2 regions of the Kosakonia sp. Marseille-Q7440 genome follow, and region 1 is predicted to be linked to the other one. Evidence: predicted binding sites of a transcription regulator. Region 1 holds the regulator's gene; the other holds the start of a gene.

What was found. Region 1 encodes ArgR, which controls arginine synthesis, uptake and breakdown. Its sites were predicted from a motif close to ANTGAATAAAAATACANT; they were not measured.
Positions count from the first base shown of each region.
Region 2: the regulator ArgR is predicted to act here: its motif matches at 10,000-10,017, upstream of argA (amino-acid N-acetyltransferase).

Region 1 is NZ_CBCPLT010000002.1:624,850-637,145, reverse strand. Features, by position in the region: gene zapE (cell division protein ZapE) at 1-178, opposite strand, end outside; gene zapG (Z-ring associated protein ZapG) at 368-766, shown strand; gene degQ (serine endoprotease DegQ) at 938-2,308, shown strand; gene degS (outer membrane-stress sensor serine endopeptidase DegS) at 2,400-3,467, shown strand; gene mdh (malate dehydrogenase) at 3,519-4,457, opposite strand; gene argR (transcriptional regulator ArgR) at 4,870-5,340, shown strand; gene yhcN (peroxide/acid stress response protein YhcN) at 5,720-5,983, shown strand; gene yhcN (peroxide/acid stress response protein YhcN) at 6,086-6,349, shown strand; gene ACWPW2_RS16895 (S6 family peptidase) at 6,408-10,490, opposite strand; gene ACWPW2_RS16890 (barstar family protein) at 10,652-10,921, opposite strand; gene ACWPW2_RS16885 (NAD-dependent succinate-semialdehyde dehydrogenase) at 10,949-12,296, opposite strand, start outside.
Region 2 is NZ_CBCPLT010000002.1:1,049,216-1,061,511, forward strand. Features, by position in the region: gene recC (exodeoxyribonuclease V subunit gamma) at 1-191, shown strand, start outside; gene ptrA (pitrilysin) at 344-3,232, shown strand; gene recB (exodeoxyribonuclease V subunit beta) at 3,225-6,773, shown strand; gene recD (exodeoxyribonuclease V subunit alpha) at 6,770-8,608, shown strand; gene argA (amino-acid N-acetyltransferase) at 8,636-9,967, opposite strand; gene amiC (N-acetylmuramoyl-L-alanine amidase AmiC) at 10,192-11,445, shown strand; tRNA gene ACWPW2_RS18780 (tRNA-Met) at 11,545-11,621, opposite strand; tRNA gene ACWPW2_RS18785 (tRNA-Met) at 11,676-11,752, opposite strand; gene mltA (murein transglycosylase A) at 11,958-12,296, shown strand, end outside.

The DNA.
Region 1 (12,296 bases):
GCTTGCTGAACTTCGCCATCAGGCCTCCGCTTTGCTGCGCGGCGGGCTCCTGTTCGGCAATCAACTGTTGATAGATCGTATCCAGTCGGGTGACAGCTTCTTTTTGCACATCGTCCGGCTGATGGCTACCCTCTTTCAGGGCAGTAAGATATCGCGATGTCGGGGAAAGGCTTTGCATGGTGTTATTGTTGTTCCTTGAAAATCGATCCGCCCCCACAGGGTTGACGAAAAAAAGGCCGCTCTACACTACGCGATGCAGCGTCAGGATTCCACTTCTGCACCTTTAGCGGTTATAGTGGCACTCTCCGGCGCAGGCAAGAAGCTTGCAGCCCACCCCCTACGGAATCGAACAACAATGGGAGAAGTCATGACCTGGGAATACGCGCTAATTGGGTTAGTTGTCGGCATTATTATTGGTGCCGTGGGCATGCGTTTCGGAAACCGGAAATTGCGTCAACAGCAGGCCTTGCAGTATGAACTGGAAAAAAACAAAGCAGAACTGGAAGAGTACCGCGAAGAGCTGGTGAGCCACTTTGCCCGCAGCGCTGAACTCCTCGACAACATGGCGGACGACTATCGTCAGCTCTATCAACATATGGCGAAGAGCTCCTCAAGCCTGCTGCCGGAAATGTCCGCGGAAGAGAATCCGTTCCGCAACCGTCTGTCAGAGTCTGAAGCGAACAACGATCAGGCCCCGGTACAGATCCCGCGCGACTACTCTGAAGGCGCATCGGGTCTGCTGCGCGGTCGCGCCAATCGCAAATAAGGCATCTCACCCTCCTTATTTATACGGGCGCGTCCCCCGCGCCCGTCGCAACTTCCCCATTCCAGCTATTATTTAGTCATTCTTCGCATTGTTACCGGGTTGAAATTTCAATAACATCACTCTGTTTTGGGCATCTATCCTTCCACTTCAGGTTACTGAGAGCCAGCATCGATGAAGAAACAAACCCAGCTGTTGAGTGCAATCGCGTTAAGTGTCGGCTTATCTCTCTCGGCACCGTTGGCAACGGCGGCGATGCCGTCACAGGTGCCTGGCCAGGGGGCGTTACCCAGTCTTGCGCCGGTTCTTGAGAAAGTGCTTCCCGCCGTGGTCAGCGTGCAGGTTGAAGGCACGGCGGTACAGGGCCAGAAGGTGCCGGAAGAGCTAAAAAAATTCTTCGGTGAAGAGGCGCCCGATCAGCCGCAACAGCCGCAGCCGTTTGAAGGGCTAGGCTCCGGAGTAATTATTGATGCCGCGAAGGGCTACGTCCTGACCAATAATCACGTCATCAACCAGGCGCAAAAAATCAGCGTACAGCTTAATGATGGCCGTGAATTCGACGCCAAACTGATCGGCGGCGATGACCAGAGCGACATCGCACTAATACAGCTGCAAAACCCCAGCAACCTGACGCAAATCGCCATTGCGGACTCCGATAAGCTGCGCGTCGGTGATTTTGTCGTCGCGGTCGGCAACCCGTTTGGCCTCGGGCAGACCGCAACGTCCGGGATTGTCTCAGCGCTCGGGCGCAGCGGACTTAACCTCGAAGGGCTGGAGAACTTTATCCAGACCGATGCCTCGATTAACCGCGGCAACTCCGGCGGCGCGCTGCTCAATCTCAACGGTGAGCTGATCGGCATTAACACCGCCATTCTCGCTCCCGGCGGCGGCAGCGTCGGCATCGGCTTTGCTATCCCCAGCAATATGGCGCAAACCCTCTCCCACCAGCTGATTCAGTTTGGTGAGATTAAGCGCGGCCTGCTCGGTATTAAGGGCACGGAGATGAGCGCGGATATCGCCAAAGCCTTTAACCTGAATGTGCAGCGCGGGGCGTTTGTCAGCGAAGTGCTGCCTAACTCTGGCTCGGCAAAAGCGGGGATCAAATCCGGGGATGTGATTGTCAGCCTCAACGGTAAAGCGCTGAACAGCTTCGCGGAGTTGCGCTCGCGCATCGCCACGACCGAACCGGGCGCGAAAGTGAAGCTTGGGCTGCTGCGAGACGGTAAACCGCTCGACGTTGAAGTGACGCTGGATAAGAGCACCTCCGCTTCCGCCAGCGCAGAGCTGATTTCCCCGGCATTGCAGGGCGCAGAGTTGAGCGACGGTCAGCTGAAGGATGGCACCAAAGGCATTCGGGTCGGTGAAGTTGAGAAAGGCAGCTCGGCGGCACAGGCGGGTCTGCATAAAGATGATGTGATCATCGGCGTTAACCGTACGCGCGTGCAGTCCATCGCCGAAATGCGCAAAGTGCTGGAGACCAGGCCCTCGATAATGGCGCTGCACATTGTGCGGGGTAACGACAGCATCTATCTGCTGCTGCGTTAACCCTTTCCTCGTCCGGGCATCACCGCTGCGTGTGATGTCCGGATAACTCATGGTATGCTGCTGCGGTCCTTCTTTTAACGACTATCCCATCATGTATGTGAAGCTTTTACGTTCGATTGCAATCGGTGTTGTCGTCGGTGGCCTGATCATCGCCGCCATGCCGTCGCTACGTCAGAATAACCCGCTCGCGACGCATCAGTTAGACAGCGCCGATGAGACGCCTGCGTCCTATAACCCGGCCGTGCGCCGCGCCGCGCCCGCAGTGGTCAACGTCTATAACCGTAGCCTGAACAGCTCCACGCACGACCGCCTCGAAATCCGCACCCTCGGCTCCGGCGTCATCATGGATCAGCGCGGCTATATCATCACCAACAAGCATGTGATTAACGATGCGGATCAGATTATCGTCGCCCTGCAGGATGGACGCGTCTTTGAAGCCTTACTGGTTGGCTCAGATAGCCTGACAGACCTGGCGGTGCTGAAGGTGAACGCTAATTCCGGCCTGCCGGTGATCCCGATCAATGCCAAGCGCACGCCGCATATTGGCGATGTGGTGCTGGCGATCGGCAACCCCTATAACCTCGGGCAGACCATCACCCAGGGGATTATCAGCGCCACCGGGCGTATCGGCCTCAACCCCAGCGGGCGGCAAAACTTCCTGCAAACCGATGCCTCCATCAACCACGGCAACTCCGGCGGCGCGCTGGTCAACTCGCTGGGCGAGTTAATGGGCATCAATACCCTGTCGTTTGATAAGAGTAACGACGGAGAGACGCCTGAGGGGATTGGTTTCGCCATTCCGTTCCAGCTGGCCACCAAGATTATGGATAAGCTGATTCGCGACGGGCGGGTGATCCGCGGCTATATCGGTATCGGCGGGCGCGAGATTGCCCCGCTGCACGCTCAGGGCACCGGTATCGATCCGATTCAGGGCATTGTAGTTAATGAAGTATCGCCAGACGGCCCGGCGGCGCGCGCGGGTATTCAGGTCAATGACGTGATCACCTCTGTGAACGGCAAACCGGCGGTATCCGCGCTGGAGACCATGGACCAGGTGGCAGAGATCCGGCCTGGCTCAGAGATCCCGGTTGAAGTGATGCGCGACGACAAAAAGCTGACCCTGCACGTCACGATTCAGGAGTACCCGGCTACCAACTGACAGCCATAAAAAAACCGGAGCACAGGCTCCGGTTTCTCATCTCAGCCGCGCTTAGCGGTTGACGAAGTCGACACCGAGTTCGATATCTTTTTTCAGCGTATCCAGCATGCCTTCCAGCGACTGCTGTTCAAACGCGCTGAGCTGGCCAATCGCCTTGCGCTCTTCAACGCCGTTTTTACCCAGCAGCAGCGGCTGCGAGAAGAAACGCGCATGTTCGCCATCGCCTTCAACATAGGCGCACTCAACGATGCCGCTCTCGCCCTGCAGGGCGCGAACCAGCGACAGACCAAAGCGTGCAGCCGCCTGGCCCATGGAGAGGGTTGCTGAACCGCCACCCGCCTTCGCTTCCACCACTTCGGTGCCCGCGTTCTGAATACGTTTGGTCAGATCGGCAACTTCCTGCTCGCTGAAGGTCACGCCCGGGATCTGCGACAGCAGCGGCAGAATTGTCACGCCAGAGTGCCCGCCAATAACCGGCACTTCAATCTCTGCTGGTTTCTTACCTTTCAGCTCAGCAACAAAAGTATTGGAGCGAATGATGTCCAGCGTGGTCACGCCAAACAGTTTGTTCTTGTCATAGACACCCGCTTTTTTCAGCACTTCAGCCGCAATCGCGACGGTAGTGTTGACCGGGTTAGTAATGATACCGATACAGGCTTTCGGCGCGGTTTTTGCCACCTGCGCCACCAGGTTTTTCACGATACCGGCGTTCACGTTAAACAGGTCAGAGCGATCCATACCCGGCTTACGCGCAACCCCTGCGGAGATCAGCACCACGTCGGCACCTTCCAGCGCTGGCGTCGCATCTTCACCGGAGAAGCCTTTAATGTTTACATCGGTCGGGATATGGCTGAGGTCTACAGCGACACCGGGAGTGACAGGTGCGATGTCGTAGAGGGAGAGTTCTGAACCTGAAGGCAGTTGTGTTTTCAGTAGTAGGGCAAGCGCCTGGCCGATACCGCCGGCCGCGCCGAGGACTGCGACTTTCATCCTAAACTCCTTATTATGGTTAGCTAAATATATTGTTACTCCGCTGCGGCGACCTTAATTCACCCTGCTAATTATGACAATAAGTGCGCCAAAATAACGCGGCACAGCCCACTGTAGCGATTTTATAAAAGGGTTAAATACGACCGTCAGATCGGCAAGCTAAGCAACTAACTTAACGAGTTTATAATATAGCTGTAGAATTCACCAAAATAACATCATATTTATAACATTTAATTTACTTTTTACTCTTATTTGCGACGTAAGCCACATGCTGATGTCCTTAACGAAAGAATTTGCTAAACTTCGCGCCCTTCCCCATAACTTTTCAGCATATTTATCTGCACAATGTTTGCATAAAAATTCATTAATATGCATAATAATGTTATTTTCACAGCCATATTACGGGTGACTTATGCGAAGCTCGGCTAAACAAGAAGAATTAGTGAAGGCGTTTAAAGCGCTTTTAAAAGAAGAGAAATTCAGTTCCCAGGGTGAAATTGTCCAGGCCTTACAAGAAGAGGGCTTCGACAATATCAACCAGTCCAAAGTCTCACGCATGCTGACCAAGTTCGGCGCGGTGCGCACGCGTAATGCGAAGATGGAAATGGTTTACTGCCTGCCAATTGAGATGGGCGTGCCGACGACCTCCAGCCCGCTGAAGAACCTGGTGCTGGACATCGATTACAACGATGCGGTGGTGGTCATCCACACCAGTCCGGGTGCTGCGCAGCTGATCGCGCGTCTGCTCGACTCGCTGGGTAAAGCGGAAGGGATCCTTGGCACCATCGCCGGTGACGACACCATCTTCACCACCCCAGCCCGCGGTTTTACCGTTAAAGATCTCTACGAAGCGATCCTCGTCCTCTTCGAACAAGAGCTTTAACCACGCATTCCCCTCGGTTCCCGCTGAGGGGGAATGTTCGGCATTTCTTCCCTTTCAGGCGACTTTCCACCCCATATCATTTAACAAATAGTGCGATTTTTCGTTTCATTACCCTGCCGCAGCCGATAGCACCGCACAAAAAATCAAAGCAATCTATCTCGCTGATTTTATTAATCCTCGTTAACTAATTCCTCGCCTTAAGCAAAATTTTTATGCTGTCAGGTTATAAAAACCGCCATGCGTTATATGTATTCGTCGTAGTTATAATTAGCTTGGTATTAATTATTCGCGTGATTAGTGTATACTTGATTTCGTGATGGGGGTCACAAAACGAGCCCCTGGAAAAATTCAAAGAAAAGAATACGACGAGGTAAGCATTATGAATATCAAATCATCTATCGCAACTATGGGTATCCTCTCAGCACTCTCATTCGGCGCCTTTGCCGCTGACATGATCAATGCAGACCAGGCGCAAGACCGCCAGTCTCTGGGTACCGTCTCCGTCGGCGCCATCGCCTCTTCACCGATGGACATGAACGCGCAGCTGAGCAAAAAAGCGGAAGAGCAGGGTGCATCCTCCTACCGCATCATTGAAGCGCACAGCGGTGACCGCTGGCACGCGACGGCAGAACTCTACAAATAAGTTTTACCCCAAACCCTATGAATTAATCGCTCAACGGCACCAGGCATAAAAAAAGACGTTTAACCCTTCTCGCCGTTGAGTCTCTCTTCAGGAGAAAACAGTATGAAACGCAATCTGATTATCGCATCCCTTGGCCTTGCTTCCCTGATCTCGTTCGGCGCAGGTGCCGCAACGCTGGTTAACAGCGAGCAGGCCAGCAACCTGCAATCCGTAGGTACCGTCTCTGTTTCACAGATTGCCGGTGTACCGATGGATATCCGTCAGGAACTCTCTGCGAAAGCCGACCAGGCTGGCGCAAGCAGCTACCGCATTATTGAAGCCCGCACCGGTTCTCACACCCACGTGACGGCTGAACTGTACAAATAAACCCTCGTCGTCTGTCCGACGACTTGCCCCTGCCTCCCCTGGCAGGGGCTTTTTTTTATCAGAAGTAGTAGTGCACCTGCGCGTTGATAGCCTGCTCCGCATCCATGTTGCCAAACCTTGAGTGCGCGACATCAAGCTCCATGTGGAGGTTATCGCTCACCTGCCCATCAATGCTGGCATGGTAGTGTATGCGCCCGTCACGCCCGGCTTTAACCCGCATATTGCCTGCGTCGTCATGAAGGATGATATCGCCATCTGGCCGCAGTTCAGTCTCATAATGCCACCCTGCCCGCAGCGTAATCGCCCGATCGTCATCGCAGAAGTGCGCACCCGCCACGATCCCTGCACGCCCCACCCACGGGATCGCGCTCCGGCGATGCAGGGTGAGAGGAAGGCCGCGATCGTGCCAGTGAAGCGTGGCACCGGAGAGCTTGCCCAGCACCACCCCCGCCTGCGGTTCGATATAGGCATGCCGGGTCAACGGATAGTGATAACCCGCTTCAACGCCGCCTAACCAACTGTTAGTGCGGTAATCGCGCGCGTTAAGACCGCTGAACGCCAGCCAGTCGTGATTGAATGAGTGGACATATTTCACGGCGGTATCGAGATAGAAACCGGATTTGCTCAGCAACGTGGCGTAATAGCCTGCGCCGAAATCGCGACTGCTTCCCTGCACGCTTGCGCCGCTCAACTGCTGAGTGGCGTAACTCATATAGACGCCAGAAAAGAGATCGGCACCTGGCAAGGCGCTTTTTCTGTCGATACCCGACCAGGTCATGGCGTCGTGGTGGTTTACGCTCCCTTTGCCGGTGCCGTTATGGCGCTGCGTGAATGCCCACGCTCCCGCATGCCCGCCCTTCTCCCGCAACTGCACGGCGCGTTTATTCAGGCTATTCACTTCCGTAATGAAGCGCTTATAACTCATGGCAAAAAAGCGTCTGGCTTTGGCAATGGCGGCGGGATCGGGCGTCTGCCTGAAACCGGTCAGGATCCACTGCGTGCTTAGCGCATCCTCTTGCTGTTTGATAATCGGCTCAAGTTTGCTAAACCCCCGCACCGCTTTTGCCGCCGTAATGAGCGAAACGGGCGTGCCGCGCGGGGCGGTAATCAACGGAAGATGCAGCCCCTGGAGGCGTCGGGAGAGCTTGAGCACATCAAGAAACAGAACGTTATTGCGACCACCCGCACGCTGGCTAATAACGATTTTATCGCTGCTTTGCAGGTCCGTACGCAGGGCGAACCCCGTATCATTGGCCTCTAACTCACCAATTTTTAAGGTATTAAAGCGGTATCTTCCTGCGGAAAGCCCCACCAGCGAGCGCGAAGCAGAGAGTTTGCCGACCTCAGAATCACGGCGTAGCTGCCACCGCGTCGCATTGAGGCTTAAGCGCGCGCGCGGCGCAGAGAGTGAACCAATCCAGCTGCTCTTAAAACCGAAGAGCCTGGCCACGCTCCCCTTCTGCCCCGGCGTAAGCCCCTGAACAAGCCGCGGCACGTCACTCTCACCAAAGCGGATGAACGCCTCGCCTACGGCGTGAATATGCCCCCACAGAGAAGCGAAGGGGGCCACGTTAAGCGTGCTTTCATCATTAAGTTCATACGTCGCACTGCTCTTGAGCGCATAGAGCGTAGGGGTAACGCGCCCCGCCGCAACAGGGTTTGCCGCCAGCAGTAGCGAGGCGGAAGAGCCGACGGTCACCGTAGCGTCACTGCCCCAGCCGCCCGTTGCGGTCAGCCGTGCATTCTCCTCAAGGGTGAGCGGGGTTTGGCTAAACTGGCTGAATCCATCAAACGTGGCATCCCGCGATGAAACCGTCACCTGGCTATCCTGTCCGTAAACCGTGCCGGTAAATTTCTCCCGAATGGCAAGTGTCGAGTGCGCAGAGAGGTTTATGTGCCCCCAGAAGCGGCTAAGCTCCTCATCAAGCGCTCCCGTTGAGCTGCCCCGGCGCGGTACGTTCACTACGCCATTGCCATCATTGATATCGATATAGGGTGTAGAGCTACCCAGCGTGATAGCCGAGCCTCTGGCCTCAATATTGCCAGTCAGCGACGCATTTCTGGCGAGGTCGAACGAGGCATAATCAAGCACTAACCGATTGACGTGAAAGATGCGGCGCTCCCAGTCCGGCTGCGTAAACGAGACCGGCTCGCTGCGCAGCGAGAAATCCCTCAGCGAACGCAGTTTTTCAACAATCTCCGGCGTGTTATAGGCATGGATAACAGGATGTCCCTGAAACACCAGCCGACCATACTGCTGCGTAAAATCACCGGCTATGTCGACTGCGCCATCCAGGATCAACGCGCCTCGCGTTCCGGGTGCGACACGGTTAGTGAAGTTAAGATTTCCCCGCAGCTGGCCGTGATAGATATAATCCTCATCTTTGAGGCGCTCATACCGGGTGCGGATCGCCTGCTGATGATCGTGACCGACAAACTCCCAGTGTTCATTGCTGTGCTGATTGTCCGGGAACCAGTCATAGTCAGGCGTTTTAAGAATGAAGTAATCATTGGTGCCGGTATTGGAATTACGGTACCCATATAACTCGCCGACCTTCCCTGTTCGCGAGTAGGACCACTCGTAGACGGGAATGGTGTCGATAGCGCGCTGATAGCGTAAATTGATATCAGCCCGCTTTGCTGCCCGGTTAATCAGCGCGGCGCCGTAATCTTCGGCATTGAGCTGGTGGAAGGTGAGCGCATTGCCGTTAACGTCCAGCCTGCCGCCGCGAAAGCCCCACGTAATCGAATCGGGATCGACCTGCTGACCATCGCGAAGCACCACTAACGGCCTGCCGCTGACGATGCGCAGCACGCTGCATGCCCTCACCCTGCCCTGTGCATCGGGACGCTGGGCAAGCACCACGGTTCCGTCACCGACATTTAACCCGCCCGGATTGACGCCCACCGCGTTAATATTCAGCGTCCCTTTACCCACCTTATGCAAGTTATCGCCGTCGGTGCCGTTCACCAGCCATTTTACTGTCGCGCCGGAAGCGATATTGACGCCACCGCCGGTCCATGTCTGCGCCTGCATCGGCGAGACGCTGGCATTGCCATAAAAGGTTAAGCTTCCCGCGCCCTGATCGACGCTATCCTGCAACATCAAAATAGCGTCCGTGCCGCGAAAAATCAGATCGTTACCGCTGCGGGTGCTCTCTGTGCCCTTGCCCTGCATGGCATAAGTGTTTCTCCCCTGGGTTAACGTGCCCGTGCCTGTGGCGGCATTGTATCGCCAGATAAACAGCGCATTGTATTGCCTGTTTTCTATCGCCGCGCTGGCATATTTATCCCTTGTCTGCTGAATGAATTGCGGATCAACAAAGGTGTACGCGGTCTGCTCAAGAGGCCCCAGATAGAGCATGCTTAATGAACCGACCACGATCCATTGGTTATTCAGGCTATCCCAGGCGTAGAGCGGAGAGCCGCTATCGCCCAGTGCGCCGTGGCTCGCCAGCGGACCATTTTTAGGGTCAAAAACATCACCGGAGTTGATCACCAATAGTTGATAAAGGTTAATCCGCGGCTGCCCGATAGTTCCGCCGGTGAGAAAACGATACGCCCCCTGAATATCGCTCCGCTTTCCCGCGGCATCGCTCACTTTTTGTCTGCCGGAGCCCATGCGGTAAAAGAGACGAAAACGCGCCTCGTCATGCAGCGTTTTAAGCGGCATATTCAAGGGGGCTATCGCGGCAGGCGCCACCTCCGTCACCACTTTATTTAAGCGAATAACGCTAAAGTCCTTTAGCCGAATACTCTCTCTGTCTGCCAGCTCATAAGGATGATGACCAAATTCCAGGGTTCTGAGATATGACGTGGGATTATGATGCACCGTAGTTGCATATTGCGGGTGAATAAGTGTAGCGATACCCGTGGTGTTATTTACGCTGCTGAAATCGGGCATCGGCGCCTGATTTAACCGGCCAACCGTCTGACCATATTTATTATAAATGGGCACATCCCTGGCTCCCGGATAAAAAGCCCCCTTATTGGTCGCGAAATCACGATAGGTCTGATAAGGAATATCGGCATTCGCCACGGAGCGTTGAACAATGCGCGCTTTCGCATGCAGTGCGCAGGAAGGGAAAAAGAGTGATAAACAGAGTGATAGTGTGACTTCAAGCGAATATATTTTTTTCATACTAACCATCCTTTGGTTTAGTAATAGAAGAAAATATTGCTCTACATTGAAAATATAGTAATAAGCCCCTACTTATTATATTTATCGCGACAGGCTCTTTGCCCGTCGCGAATTAACTCTAGCACAGCGAGATATTTATATATTCTGAAAATAGGGAGCGACTAGCGCACATTAAAATGCAGCGCGCCCTCCAGCTCCTCTTCCGCTTCATCAAACAGCAGGATCAGCGCCCCGAAACGGCGGCGCTTCTTCTCCGGCAGATGGATAAAAGCAATCTCCAGCGGCAGCGGTAACGCTTCCCCCATCACCGCATCCCACAGCGAATCGAGATCGTGCACCTTCTCCTCTTCAAGGGCGAACTGGCGGCAAAAATCGTGGTAGAAGGCGCGCTGATCGGCGATCTCTTTGAAATCGAAAGTGTAGGTTTTCATGCTCTCCATCATCTGCCGTTCCACTGTTTATAAGCCGCCTAAATGTAGCGTTTTCACTTCCATAAACTCGTCTAACCCCAGCACGGAGCCTTCGCGGCCTAACCCCGACTCCTTCACGCCGCCAAAGGGCGCGACTTCGGTCGACACTGCGCACTCGTTCACGCCGATCATGCCACTCTCCAGCGCCTGCGAAACGCGGAACACCCGTTGCAGGTTTTGCGTATAGAAGTAGGCCGCCAGCCCAAACGGTGTGGCATTGGAGCGTTTGATCACCTCCTCTTCGCTGGTGAAGCGGAAGCAAGCGGCAAGCGGGCCGAAGGTCTCTTCCTGCGCCAGTTTCATGCCATCGCTACAATCACCGAGCACCGTCGGCTGCCAGAAGTTACCGCCCAGCGCGTGGGGTTCGCCACCGGTCAGCACTTTCGCGCCTTTCGCCACCGCATCTTCAACATGTTCACGCACTTTATCGACGGCGGAGGACTCAATCAGCGGGCCGACGACCACGCCCTCATCCATGCCATTGCCCACTTTCAGCGCCTTAACCGCCTCGCTCAGCTTGCGGGTAAACGCCTCATAGACTCCCTCCTGGATATAGAAGCGGTTAACGCTGACGCACACCTGGCCTGCGTTGCGGAACTTGTTCGCCACCGCGCCCTGCACTGCGGCATCGATATCCGCATCGTCAAAGACGATATAGGGCGCGTTGCCGCCCAACTCCATTGAGACCTTTTTCATCGTCTCGGCAGCGTTGCGCACCAGCGTTTTGCCCACCGCCGTTGAGCCAGTGAAGGAGATTTTGCGCACCTCCGGGCTTGCCATAATGGCATCGCTGATCTCAGAAGTTGTCCCGGCGACCGCGTTCAGCACGCCATCCGGAACGCCCGCTTTTTTCGCCAGCGTTAACAGCGCAAAGGCGCTCAGCGGCGTATTGTTGGCGGGCTTAATCACCCCGGTGCAGCCTGCGGCCAGCGCAGGGCCGAGCTTGCGGGTCAGCATCGCCATCGGGAAATTCCACGGCGTAATTGCCGCCACCACGCCGACAGGTTCACGGGTCGCCAGAATGCGCGATCCCGGCTTAACCGGCGGGATGATTTCGCCGTTGGCACGTTTGGCCTGCTCGGCAAACCACTGAATAAAGCTGGCGGCGTACTCAACTTCGCCCTCCGCCTCTTTCAACGGTTTACCCTGCTCGCTGGTCATCAAGCGCCCCAGCCAGCTTTTGTTCTCGATAATCAGTTCATACCAGCGATAGAGAATGGTTGAGCGCTCTTTGGCGGTTTTTGCCCGCCAGGCGGGAAAGGCGCGCGCTGCGGCGGCAATCGCCTCTTCGGTCTCTTTTTTCCCCGCTTTCGCCACGCGCGCGATCACCTCGCCG
Region 2 (12,296 bases), 420 kb from region 1:
ACGAGACGTTGCAAAAAGCGCAGAGCAAATTTTTGCAGGCCTATGAAGGCAACATGGTGGTCAGCGGAGAAGGTGCCGATGTCTGGTATCAGCGTCTGTGGCGAACCCTCGAGCCGGAGTACTTCGCAGAGATTACCGCGCAGGCGCAACGTTTCCTGTTACCGCTTTATCGACACAATCAGCCCGCCTGACGGTATAAAAATTGCGCAGAGGGGAGCCATCCCTTATTATGCGCGACGGTCACGGACTGATATAACACGCGTGCTGACGCTGTCAGCACACATTTACCTGCTACTCCGGCGGTTATCGGGGGAGCAGGAAAAGTTAATGATGAGGTTCGTGAATGCCCTGCAGCACCTGGTTAACTATCTCCGTTCTGTTTTTTGCCCTGTGGGCACCACTCAGTCAGGCTGACACCGGCTGGCAGCCTGTTAAAGAGACTATCCGTAAGAGCGACAAAGATACGCGGCAGTATCAGGCGATCCGCCTCGATAACGGCATGGTCGTGCTGCTGGTCTCGGATGCGCAGGCGGTCAAATCCCTTTCCGCGCTGGTTGTCCCGGTCGGCTCGCTCGAAGATCCCGATAGCCATCCAGGCCTTGCTCACTATCTTGAGCATATGACGCTGATGGGGTCGAAAAAGTATCCGCAGCCAGACAGCCTCGCTGAATACCTCAAAATGCACGGCGGCAGCCATAACGCCAGCACTGCGCCTTATCGCACCGCTTACTACCTGGAAGTGGAAAACGACGCGCTGGACGGTGCCGTGGATCGCTTAGCCGATGCCATCGCCGAGCCGCTGCTGGCAAAGAAGTACGCCGAGCGGGAGCGTAACGCGGTCAACGCGGAGCTGACCATGGCGCGTACCCGTGACGGCATGCGCATGGCGCAGGTGAGTGCAGAGACCATTAACCCCGCTCACCCCGGCGCGCGCTTCTCCGGCGGCAATCTTGAAACCCTCAGCGATAAACCGGGCAGCCCGGTGCATGACGCGCTGCTGGCGTTTCGCGATAAGTTCTACTCGGCCAACCTGATGAAAGCGGTGATTTACAGCAATCGCCCACTTAACGAGCTGGCGACGCTCGCGGTGCAGACCTATGGCCGGGTTCCCAACAAAGATATCACCCGGCCTGAGATCACCGTGCCGGTGGTAACGGACGCGCAAAAAGGCATCATTATTCATTACGTGCCGGAAGTGCCGAACAAGGTGCTGCGCGTTGAGTTTCGTATTGATAACAACACCGCGGCCTTTCGCAGCAAAACCGACGAGCTGATTACCTATCTGATTGGCAACCGCAGCCCGGGCACGCTCTCGGACTGGCTGCAAAGCCAGGGGCTGGTTGAAGGCATTCGCGGTGATTCCGACCCGGTAGTAAACGGTAACAGCGGCGTGCTGGCCATCTCCGCCACGCTGACGGATAAAGGGCTGGCGAATCGCGATCGGGTTGTCGCCGCTATCTTCAGCTACCTGCAACTGCTGCGCGAAAAGGGGATCGATAAACGCTATTTCGACGAGCTGGCGCACATTCTCGATCTCGATTTCCGCTACCCGTCGATCACCCGCGATATGGATTACGTTGAGTGGCTCGCCGACACGATGATCCGCGTGCCGGTTGCTCACACCCTCGATTCCGTCAACATTGCCGACCAGTTTGATGCTAAAGCGGTACAGGCGCGTCTTGATGAGATGACGCCGCAAAACGCGCGTATCTGGTATATCAGCCCCGATGAGCCGCACAATAAAAAGGCTTACTTCGTCGATGCGCCTTACCAGGTAGAGAAAATTACCTCTGAGCGCTTTGCCGCCTGGCAAAAAGATGAGGCGGGGATCGATCTGAAATTCCCGGAGCTTAACCCCTACATTCCGGATGACTTCTCGCTGATTACCCCGGCGAGAACATACACGCACCCGGAGCTTATTGTTGATGAACCGGCGCTGCGCGTGGTCTACATGCCGAGCCGCTACTTCGCCAATGAGCCACGGGCGGATGTCAGCGTGGTGCTGCGTAATCCGCAGGCGATGGACAGCGCGAAAAATCAGGTGATGTTTGCCTTAAATGATTACCTGGCAGGGCTGGCGCTCGATCAGCTTAGCAACCAGGCCGCGGTCGGCGGCATCGGTTTCTCCACCAATGCCAATAACGGTTTGATGCTGAATGCCAACGGCTACACCCAGCGTCTGCCGCCGCTCTTCAGCGCCTTGCTGGAGGGGTATTTCAGCTATACGCCCACCGAGGAGCAGCTGACGCAGGCGAAATCCTGGTACAGCCGGATGATGGCTTCGGCGGAGAAGGGCAAAGCGTTTGACCAGGCGATTATGCCGGTGCAGATGATATCGCAGGTGCCCTATTTCCCGCGCGAAGCGCGCCGTGCGCTGCTGCCGTCGATCACCGTGCAGGACATTCTCCATTATCGTGATGCGCTGAAGCAGAATGCCCGCCCGGAGTTCCTGGTGGTGGGTAACCTGAGTGAACAGCAGGCGAAAGACCTTGCCCGCAACGTACAAAAACAGCTTGGCACCAGCGGTAACGAATGGTGCCGCAACAAAGACGTGCTGGTGGATAAAAAGCAGAACGCCATGTTTGAGAAAGCGGGCAACAGCACCGATTCCGCGCTGGCTGCCGTCTTTGTGCCGACCGGTTTCGATGAGTACAGCAGCTCGGCGTACAGCGCGATGCTCGGGCAGATTGTGCAGCCGTGGTTCTACAACCAGCTGCGCACCGAAGAGCAGCTCGGTTATGCCGTCTTCGCATTTCCTATCAATGTTGGCCGCCAGTGGGGAATGGGCTTCCTGTTGCAGAGCAATGAGAAGCAGCCCGCCTGGCTCTGGGAGCGCTATAAAGCCTTCTTCCCGACCGCTGAAGCGCGCCTGCGCGCGATGAAGCCGGAGGAGTTTGCGCAGATCCAGCAGGGTGTCATTGCGCAAATGCTGCAAGCGCCGCAGACATTAGGCGAGGAGGCTTCCAAATTGAGCAAAGATTTCGATCGCGGCAATATGCGCTTCGATTCACGTGATAAAGTAGTGGCCCAAATAAAAGCGCTGACGCCGCAAAAACTTGCGGACTTCTTCCATCAGGCGGTGGTTGAGCCGCAAGGTATGGCGATACTGTCACAGATCTCCGGAAGCCAGAGCGGAAAAGCCGACTACGCCCGGCCTGACGGCTGGAAGGTCTGGAAGGACGCCAGCGCTTTGCAGCAATCCTTACCCTTGATGAGCGAGAAAAATGAGTGAAACGACCGCTGAGACCCTTGATCCCCTGCGCCTGCCGCTTACCGGCGAGCGCCTGATTGAAGCCTCGGCGGGCACCGGTAAGACCTTCACCATCGCCGCGCTCTATCTGCGGCTGTTACTCGGGCTTGGCGGCAATGCCGCCTTTCCCCGCCCGCTCAACGTCGAAGAGCTGCTGGTGGTCACCTTCACCGAAGCGGCGACGGAAGAGCTGCGCGGACGTATTCGCAGCAACATCCATGAGCTACGCATCGCCTGCCTGCGCGAAAGCAGCGAAAACCCGCTCTACGCCAGCCTGCTGGCAGAGATTGAAGACAAACAGCAGGCCGCCCACTGGCTGATGCTGGCGGAGCGGCAGATGGATGAAGCCGCGGTCTTTACCATCCACGGTTTTTGCCAGCGCATGCTTAGCCTCAACGCCTTTGAATCCGGCATGCTGTTTGAACTGAAACTGCTGGAAGATGAAACCCTGCTGCGTTATCAGGCCTGCGCCGACTTCTGGCGTCGCCACTGCTACCCGTTGCCGCGCGATATTGCGCAGGTGATCCACGATTTGTGGAAGGGGCCGCAGGATCTGCTCCGGTCTATCGACCGCTATTTGCAGGGCGAAGCCCCGCAGATCAAATCGCCGCCGCCGAAGGAGGAGACCCTCGCGTCGCGCCATGCGCAGATTGTCTCGCAGATCGACGCAGTGAAACGTCAGTGGCTCGACTCCGTGAATGAGCTGGAGCCGCTGCTGGAAAATTCTGGCATCGACCGGCGCAAGTTCAATCGCGGTAACCAGGGAAAGTGGATTGAGAAGATCTCCGCCTGGGCGCAGGAGGAGACCAGCACCTATCTGCTGCCGGACGCGCTGGAGAAGTTCTCGCAGGCGTTTCTCGCCCAGCGCACCAAAGCGGGCGGCGTTGTGCCCGAGCATCCGCTGTTTGTCGCCATCGAAACGCTGCTGGCGCAGCCGTTGACTCTGAGCGATCTGGTGCTGACCCGCGCGATGCGTGAAATCCGCGACGCGGTCGCCAAAGAGAAGCGCCGCCGCGGCGAGCTCGGTTTTGACGATATGCTCAGCCGGCTCGATCACGCGCTGCAAAGCCCGAACGGCGAGGCGCTGGCTGCGGCTATCCGCACCCGTTTTCCGGTGGCGATGATCGATGAATTTCAGGATACCGACCCGCAGCAGTACCGCATCTTTAGCCGTATCTGGCTGAATCAGCCCGAGTGTGGCCTGCTGCTGATTGGCGATCCCAAGCAGGCAATCTACGCTTTTCGCGGCGCTGATATCTTCACTTATATGAAAGCGCGCGACGAAGTGAGCGCCCGCTATACCCTTGACACCAACTGGCGTTCGTCGCCGGGGATGATCGCCAGCGTCAATCGGCTCTTTAGCCAGATGGACGACGCATTTATGTTCCGCCAGATCCCCTTCCTGCCGGTGAAAGCGGCTGCGCGCAACAGCGGCCTGCGCTTTGCGGTGAAGGGGGAAACCCAGCCGTCGATGAAGCTGTGGCTGATGGAGGGCGAAGGCGTGGGAGTTGGTGATTACCAGAGCTTTATGGCCCAGCTCTGTGCGATGCAGATCCGCGACTGGCTCAGCGCCGGGCAGAGAGGCGATGCGCTGCTCTACGAAGGGGATAAAGCGCGGCCGGTAAAAGCCTCGGATATCACCGTGCTGGTGCGCAGCCGCCATGAAGCATCGCTTATCCGCGATGCGCTGACGCTGCTCGGCATTCCCTCTGTCTACCTCTCCAACCGCGACAGCGTGTTTGAGACGCCGGAAGCGCAGGAGCTGCTCTGGCTGCTGCATGCGGTGCTGACGCCGGAGCGTGAAAACACGCTGCGCAGCGCGCTGGCAACCTCGATGCTCGGGCTGACGGCGCGGGATATCGACGCGCTCAATCTTGATGAAGATGCCTGGGATCGGGTGGTTGAGGAGTTCTCTCACTATCGCGAGCTGTGGCAAAAGCGCGGCGTAATGGCGATGCTGCGCACGCTGATGAGCGCGCGTAACGTGGCGGAAAATCTGCTCGCCACGCCCGGCGGAGAGCGTCGTTTAACAGATATTCTGCATGTCAGCGAGCTGTTGCAGGAAGCGGGCACGCAGCTTGAAAGTGAGCACGCACTTACCCGCTGGCTGACGCAGCATATCGCCGAGCCGAACACCAGCGCTGCCAGTGAGCAGATGCGTCTGGAGAGCGACAAGCACCTGGTGCAGATTGTCACCATCCACAAATCGAAAGGCCTGGAGTATCCGCTGGTCTGGCTGCCGTTTATCGCCAACTTCCGCGTTCAGGATCAGGGTTTTTATCACGATCGCGCCTCGTTTAATGCGGTGCTCGATCTCAGCCATGCCGAAGAGAGCATTGAGCTGGCAGAGGCGGAGCGGCTGGCGGAAGATTTACGCCTGCTCTATGTGGCACTGACCCGTTCGGTGTGGCACTGCAGCCTCGGCATTGCGCCGCTGTTTCGCCGTCGTGGCGAGAAGAGCGGGCCAACTGATTTCCACCTCAGCGCGTTGGGTCGTCTGATCCAGAAGGGCGAAGCGCTGGACGCCGCCGGGCTGCGTCAGGCGCTGGCAGAGATCTGTAATGAAGAGATTGTGCTGGCCATACCGCCAACGCCGGACACCGAGCGCTGGGAGTTACCGCAGCCGCAGCCGCCCGCGCTCAGCGTGCGGGAAGTGATGCGTCGGGTCGCCGATGACTGGCGCGTGACCAGTTACTCCGGCTTACAACAGCGCGGTCATGGCCTTGCTCAGGATCTGCTTCCGCGTCTGGATGTCGACGCCGCAGGCGAGCGCGAGGTGCAGACACAGCCAATGCTAACGCCGCACCAGTTTCCGCGCGGCGCGGCACCTGGCACCTTTTTGCACAGTCTGTTTGAAGATATCGACTTTACCCAGCCGGTATCACCGGAGTGGGTGGCGGAAAAGCTGCTGGTGGCAGGATATGAGGAGCACTGGCAGCCAGTGCTGAGCAGCTGGCTGGAGACGGTGCTGCACGCGCCGCTCACATCCGCCGGGGTCTCTCTTAGCCAACTGACGGCTAAAGATAAACAGGTTGAGATGGAGTTTTATCTCCCCATCAGCGCCACGCTGAGCGCAGAGGCGCTCGATGGGCTGATCCGCCGCTACGATCCGCTGTCGGCTGGCTGTGCGCCGCTCGATTTTCGCGACGTGCGCGGGATGCTGAAGGGCTTTATCGACCTGGTGTTTCGCCATCAGGGGCGCTACTACCTGCTCGATTACAAATCCAACTGGCTCGGCGAAAACGCCCAAGCCTATACGCAAGAGGCGATGGCGGCAGCCATGCAGTCCCATCGCTACGACTTGCAGTACCAGCTCTATACCCTGGCGCTGCACCGCTATCTACGCCACCGCATCGCCGATTATGACTATGAGCGCCATTTCGGCGGTGTGATCTACCTCTTTTTACGCGGCGTGGAGGCGCAGCAACCGGAGCAGGGGATTTTTACCACCCGCCCGGAGGCGGCGCTGATCGCCCGCATGGATACCCTGTTTGCAGGTGAAGTACCGGAGATGACACCATGAATGTGCAGGCTTTACTGCAAGAAGCGATGGAGCAGAAGCTGCTGCGTCCGCTGGACGTGCAGTTTGCCCTGACGGTGGCTGGCACGGAAGAACCCGCCCTGCTGCTGGCCGCCGCGCTGCTGAGCCGCGATGCGGGAGAGGGACATGTCTGCTTGCCGCTCTCGCGCCTGACGCCCGAGGTGTTCGGCGCTGATTCGCCGCTCGCACGCCAGCTGTTTGAAATGGCCGGGCCACCCGACGACTGGCAGGCGCTACTGCTTGCCTCACCGGCGGTTGGCGACGGCAGCGGCGCAACGCCGATTATTCTGCACGATGCGCGCCTCTACCTGAACCGTATGTGGTGGAACGAGCGACGTGTCGCGGAGTTCTTTGCCGCCCAGGAAGCCGTTGATGAGGCGGATGAAGCCCGTCTTTCTGAGGCGCTGGCCTCACTCTTTCCGCCAGACAATGAAGCCGATGTGAACTGGCAAAAAGTCGCCGCCGCCGTGGCGCTTACCCGGCGAATTTCGGTGATCTCCGGCGGGCCGGGAACCGGTAAAACCACTACCGTGGCGAAGCTTCTGGCGGCGCTGGTACAAACGCTCAATGGCAGCCGCTGCCGTATCTGCCTGGCTGCGCCCACCGGTAAAGCCGCCGCGCGGTTAACCGAATCCCTCGGCAACGCGCTGCGCCAGCTACCGCTTGATGAGGCGCAAAAAGCGCTGCTGCCGGATGAGGCCAGTACGCTGCACAGGCTGCTCGGTGCGCAGCCGGGAAGCCAGCGCATGCGCCATCACGCGCTCAACCCGCTGCATCTGGACGTGCTGGTGGTGGATGAGGCGTCGATGATTGACCTGCCGATGATGTCGCGGCTGATTGATGCCCTGCCGCCGCGGGCGCGGGTGATCTTCCTCGGCGATCGCGATCAGCTGGCCTCCGTTGAGGCCGGTGCGGTGTTGGGGGATATCTGCGCCTGGGTGAATGCCGGGTACAGCGCGACGCGCGCGGCGCAGCTCTCACGGTTAACCGGCGCGGAAGTGCCCGCAGGTGAAGGTGAGGCAGCCACCGCGCTGCGCGACAGCCTCTGCCTGCTGCAAAAAAGTTACCGCTTCGGCAGCCACTCCGGCATCGGGCAACTGGCCGCCGCGGTTAACCGCGGTGATAAGCGCGCCACCCAGGCGGTCTTCAGCCAGGGCTTTGAGGATATCGAGCGGAAACCGCTTAACAGTGCCGAGGCCTATCAGGAGATGATTGACGACGCGCTGGCGGGCTACAGGCACTATCTCTCGCTGGTGCAGGGCCACGCTGAGCCGGAAGCGATTATCGCCGCCTTCGGCGAGTACCAGCTGCTCTGCGCGTTGCGCGAAGGGCCGTTTGGCGTCAGCGGGCTGAATGAGCGGCTTGAGCTGGCGTTAGTGCGTCAGCGTAAAATCACCCGCCAGCCCTTCTCGCGCTGGTATCACGGCAGGCCGGTAATGATTTCGCGCAACGACTCCGCGCTGGGGCTGTTCAACGGCGATATCGGTATTGCGCTGGATCAGGGGCAGGGGATGCGCGTCTGGTTCCCGCTGCCGGGCGGTAAGATCAAGTCGGTGCAACCGAGCCGTTTGCCGGAGCATGAAACCGCCTGGGCAATGACGGTGCATAAATCACAGGGCTCGGAGTTCGATCACGCCGCGCTGATCCTGCCTGCGCAAAACGTGCCGGTGGTGACGCGCGAGCTGGTTTACACCGCGATTACTCGCGCACGTAAACGACTCTCGCTCTATGCCGATGAGCGCGTACTGAGCCAGGCGATCGCCACCCGCACCGAGCGGCGCAGCGGTCTTGAAGCGCTGTTCAGCGCCCTGAAATAAAACGCCCCGCACAGGGCGGGGCGTGAATCAGGTCAGATCGGCCATCAGCACTTTTGAGCGCCGCTGGTAGTTGTACATCTGCTTTTTGGTTTCAGGCAGCGAGTCGATATCCACCGGCGTAAAGCCGCGCTCCTGGAACCAGTGAATGCTGCGGGTAGTGAGCACAAACAGCTTGCTGAGACCCATCTGCCGCGCCTGCAACGCAATGCGTTCCAGCAGCGCTTCGCCGCGTGACGAGCTGCGGTAATCAGGATGCACGGCCACGCAGGCCATCTCGCCAATCTTCTCTTCCGGGAAGGGGTAGAGCGCCGCGCAGGCGATGGTAAGGTTGTCGCGCTCAATAATCGTGAACTTATCGATCTCCATCTCCAGCTGCTCGCGGGAGCGGCGCACCAGGATGCCCTGCTGTTCGAGCGGGCGGATCAGTTCCAGAATGCCGCCGATATCGTTAATGGTGGCGCGGCGGATCTGCTCGGCGCTCTCCATCACAATCTGCGTGCCGATACCGTCGCGGGAGAAGAGCTCCTGCAACAGCGAGCCATCTTCCTGATAGCTGATTAAGTGGCTGCGACGCACGCCGCTGCGGCACGCTTTTACCGCGCCGCGCAGGAAACGCACGGTGCCGGAGTGGTAGTCGCCGCGCTGCTCCAGCTCTTCGACACGCGCCTGCGCGTCGTTAGGGAATAGCTCGGAGACAATTTCGCCTTCATCGTTCATGACGCCCTGCGACGAGCAAAAGCCAATCATCTTCTCCGCTTTCAGCTTGATCGCCAGCTGGGTGGCAATCTCTTCGGAGGTGAGGTTAAAGCTCTCACCGGTGACGGAGACCGCAACCGGCCCCATCAGCACAATTGCGCCGCTATCGAGCTGGCGATGGATCGCCTCTTCATCAATACGGCGAATGCGGCCGCTGTGGCAGTAGTCAACGCCGTCATCAACGCCCAGCGGCTGCGAAATAATAAAGTTACCGCTAACCACGTTGATGTGCGCGCCCTGCAACGGTGTGTTATTGAGGCTCATCGACAGCCGCGCAGTGATATCCAGTTGCAGCAGACCGGCGGCCTGTTTCACCAGCTCAAGGGTTTTAGCGTCGGTGACGCGGGTGTGTTTGTGGTAGATCGGTTCGTGGTGATGTTCAGCAAGGTTGGCGTCGATTTGCGGGCGCGCGCCATAGACCACCACCAGCCTGATCCCGAGGCTATGCAGCAGGCCGATGTCGTTGACAATGCTGGAGAAGTTTTCATGTTCGATGGCTTCACCCCCGAGCATAATGACGAATGTCTTTCCCCGATGGGCGTTGATATAGGGAACGGAATGGCGGAATCCCTGCACCAGTTCGGTTCTGCGCTCTTTGACCACGGCCTGTCCTCACTGCATGATTATTCGTAAAAAGTGTATTTTTATTCTTTTATTGCCTTCGCTGCAAGCACAAATTTTCTTAACCCAGGATTCTCCCGTCTTTGTGAAGCATAGCGCCAGACATATGTTTACCCTTTAAAAGATGACAGTTTATGCATCATTCGCTAAAGTTTTCCGTCAATTCTGACGTTAAGCATTATTTAAACAAATTGCTCGGGAGAAGCATGTCGGGAAGTCATTCAGCGCTGAGCCGCCGCAAATTATTACAGGGTGCGGGGGCGATGTGGTTATTAAGCGTGAGCCAGGTTGGCCTGGCCGCCGTCAGTCAGGTGGTCGCCGTGCGCGTCTGGCCTGCGTCGAGCTATACCCGTGTGACGGTGGAATCGAACCGCGTGGTGAAGTACAAACAGTTCGCCTTGAGCAACCCCGACCGCCTGGTGGTGGATCTGCAAGGCGTCCACCTCAACTCCGTGCTCAAAGGCATGGGAACGCAGATCCGCAGTGACGATCCCTTTATCAAATCAGCCCGCGTGGGTCAGTTCGATCCGCAGACGGTGCGCATGGTGTTTGAACTTAAGCAGAATGTGAAACCGCAACTCTTTGCGCTGGCGCCGGTCGCAGGCTTCAAAGAGCGTCTGGTGATGGATCTCTATCCGGCGAATGCGCAGGATGTGCAGGATCCGCTGCTGGCGCTGCTTGAAGAGTACAACCAGGGCGATCTTGATAAGCAGGTGCCGCCCGCGCAGAGCGGTCCGCAGCCGGGCAAAGCCGGGCGCGACAGGCCGATTGTGATCATGCTCGATCCCGGCCATGGCGGGGAAGATCCGGGGGCGACGGGGAAATATAAAACCCGTGAGAAGGATGTGGTGCTGCAAATCGCCCGCCGCCTGCATGCGCTGATCGAGAAAGAGGGCAATATGAAGTCCTATATGACCCGCAATGAGGATGTCTTTATTCCGCTGAAGGTGCGGGTGGCGAAAGCGCAGAAGCAGCGCGCCGACCTCTTTGTCTCGATTCATGCCGATGCTTTCAGCAGCCGCCAGCCGCACGGTTCCTCCGTCTTCGCGCTCTCGACCAAAGGGGCGACCAGTACGGCGGCGAAATATCTGGCGGATACGCAGAACGCGGCGGACTTGATTGGTGGCGTGAGCAAAAGTGGTGATCGCTATCTCGATCACACCATGTTCGATATGGTGCAGTCGCTGACCATCAACGACAGCCTGAAGTTTGGCAAAGCGGTGCTTAATAAGCTGGGGCGCGTCAATAACCTGCATAAGAACAGCGTCGAGCAGGCGGGCTTTGCGGTGCTGAAAGCGCCGGATATCCCGTCGATTCTGGTTGAGACGGCATTTATCAGTAATGTGGAAGAGGAGCGTAAGCTCAAGACCGCAAAATTCCAGCAGGAAGTCGCAGAGTCGATTCTGGCAGGGATTAAAGCCTACTTCGCGGATGGCGCGACGCTGGCGAGAAGGGAATAACAGAATGGCGCCGAAGGGCGCCATTTTTTTGTCTTGTTTGCTACGCGGTTTTACAAACGCCAGAAACAAAAAAACACCCGTTAGGTGTGTTTATTGTGTTGGTTGCGGGGGCCGGATTTGAACCGACGACCTTCGGGTTATGAGCCCGACGAGCTACCAGGCTGCTCCACCCCGCGTCCGTCTGTTTACACTTCCATCATGTAAACTTTTTCTTTCTTCCACATTTTAATTGGTTGCGGGAGCCGGATTTGAACCGACGACCTTCGGGTTATGAGCCCGACGAGCTACCAGGCTGCTCCATCCCGCGTCCGTGGAAGCGCACTATACGCCGTAGACGATTTGATGCAACCTTTTTTTGCGACATTTGTCGATTTAAGGACTTTATGTTTAAAAACAACACAATGTGCTTAAGATTTAAACAAAACTGATATCGGAATGTTCGTGTGCATTTCATTAGCCACAGCGGTTTGTTATCTTCATCCGGCTTGGGGTTAACCAAAAGATGAGAAACAATGAAAGCACGTTGGGCTAGGTTCGTACTCACAGGCGCGATGGTGGCACTTCTCGCGTCCTGCTCTTCTAAACCGACCGATCGCGGTCAACAGTATAAAGACGGAAAATTCTCTCAGCCTTTTTCCCTCGTTAATCAGCCTGACGCCGTGGGCGCACCGATTAATGCCGGAGACTTCTCCGAGCAGGTGAGCCAGATCAGAAGCTCTGCGCCGCGCCTGTATGGCAACCAGAGCAGCGTCTATAACGCGATTGAAGCCTGGCTGCGCGCCGGGGGCGATACCCGCTCGCTGCGCCAGTACGGCATTGATGCCTGGCAGATGGAAGGCACAGACAACTAT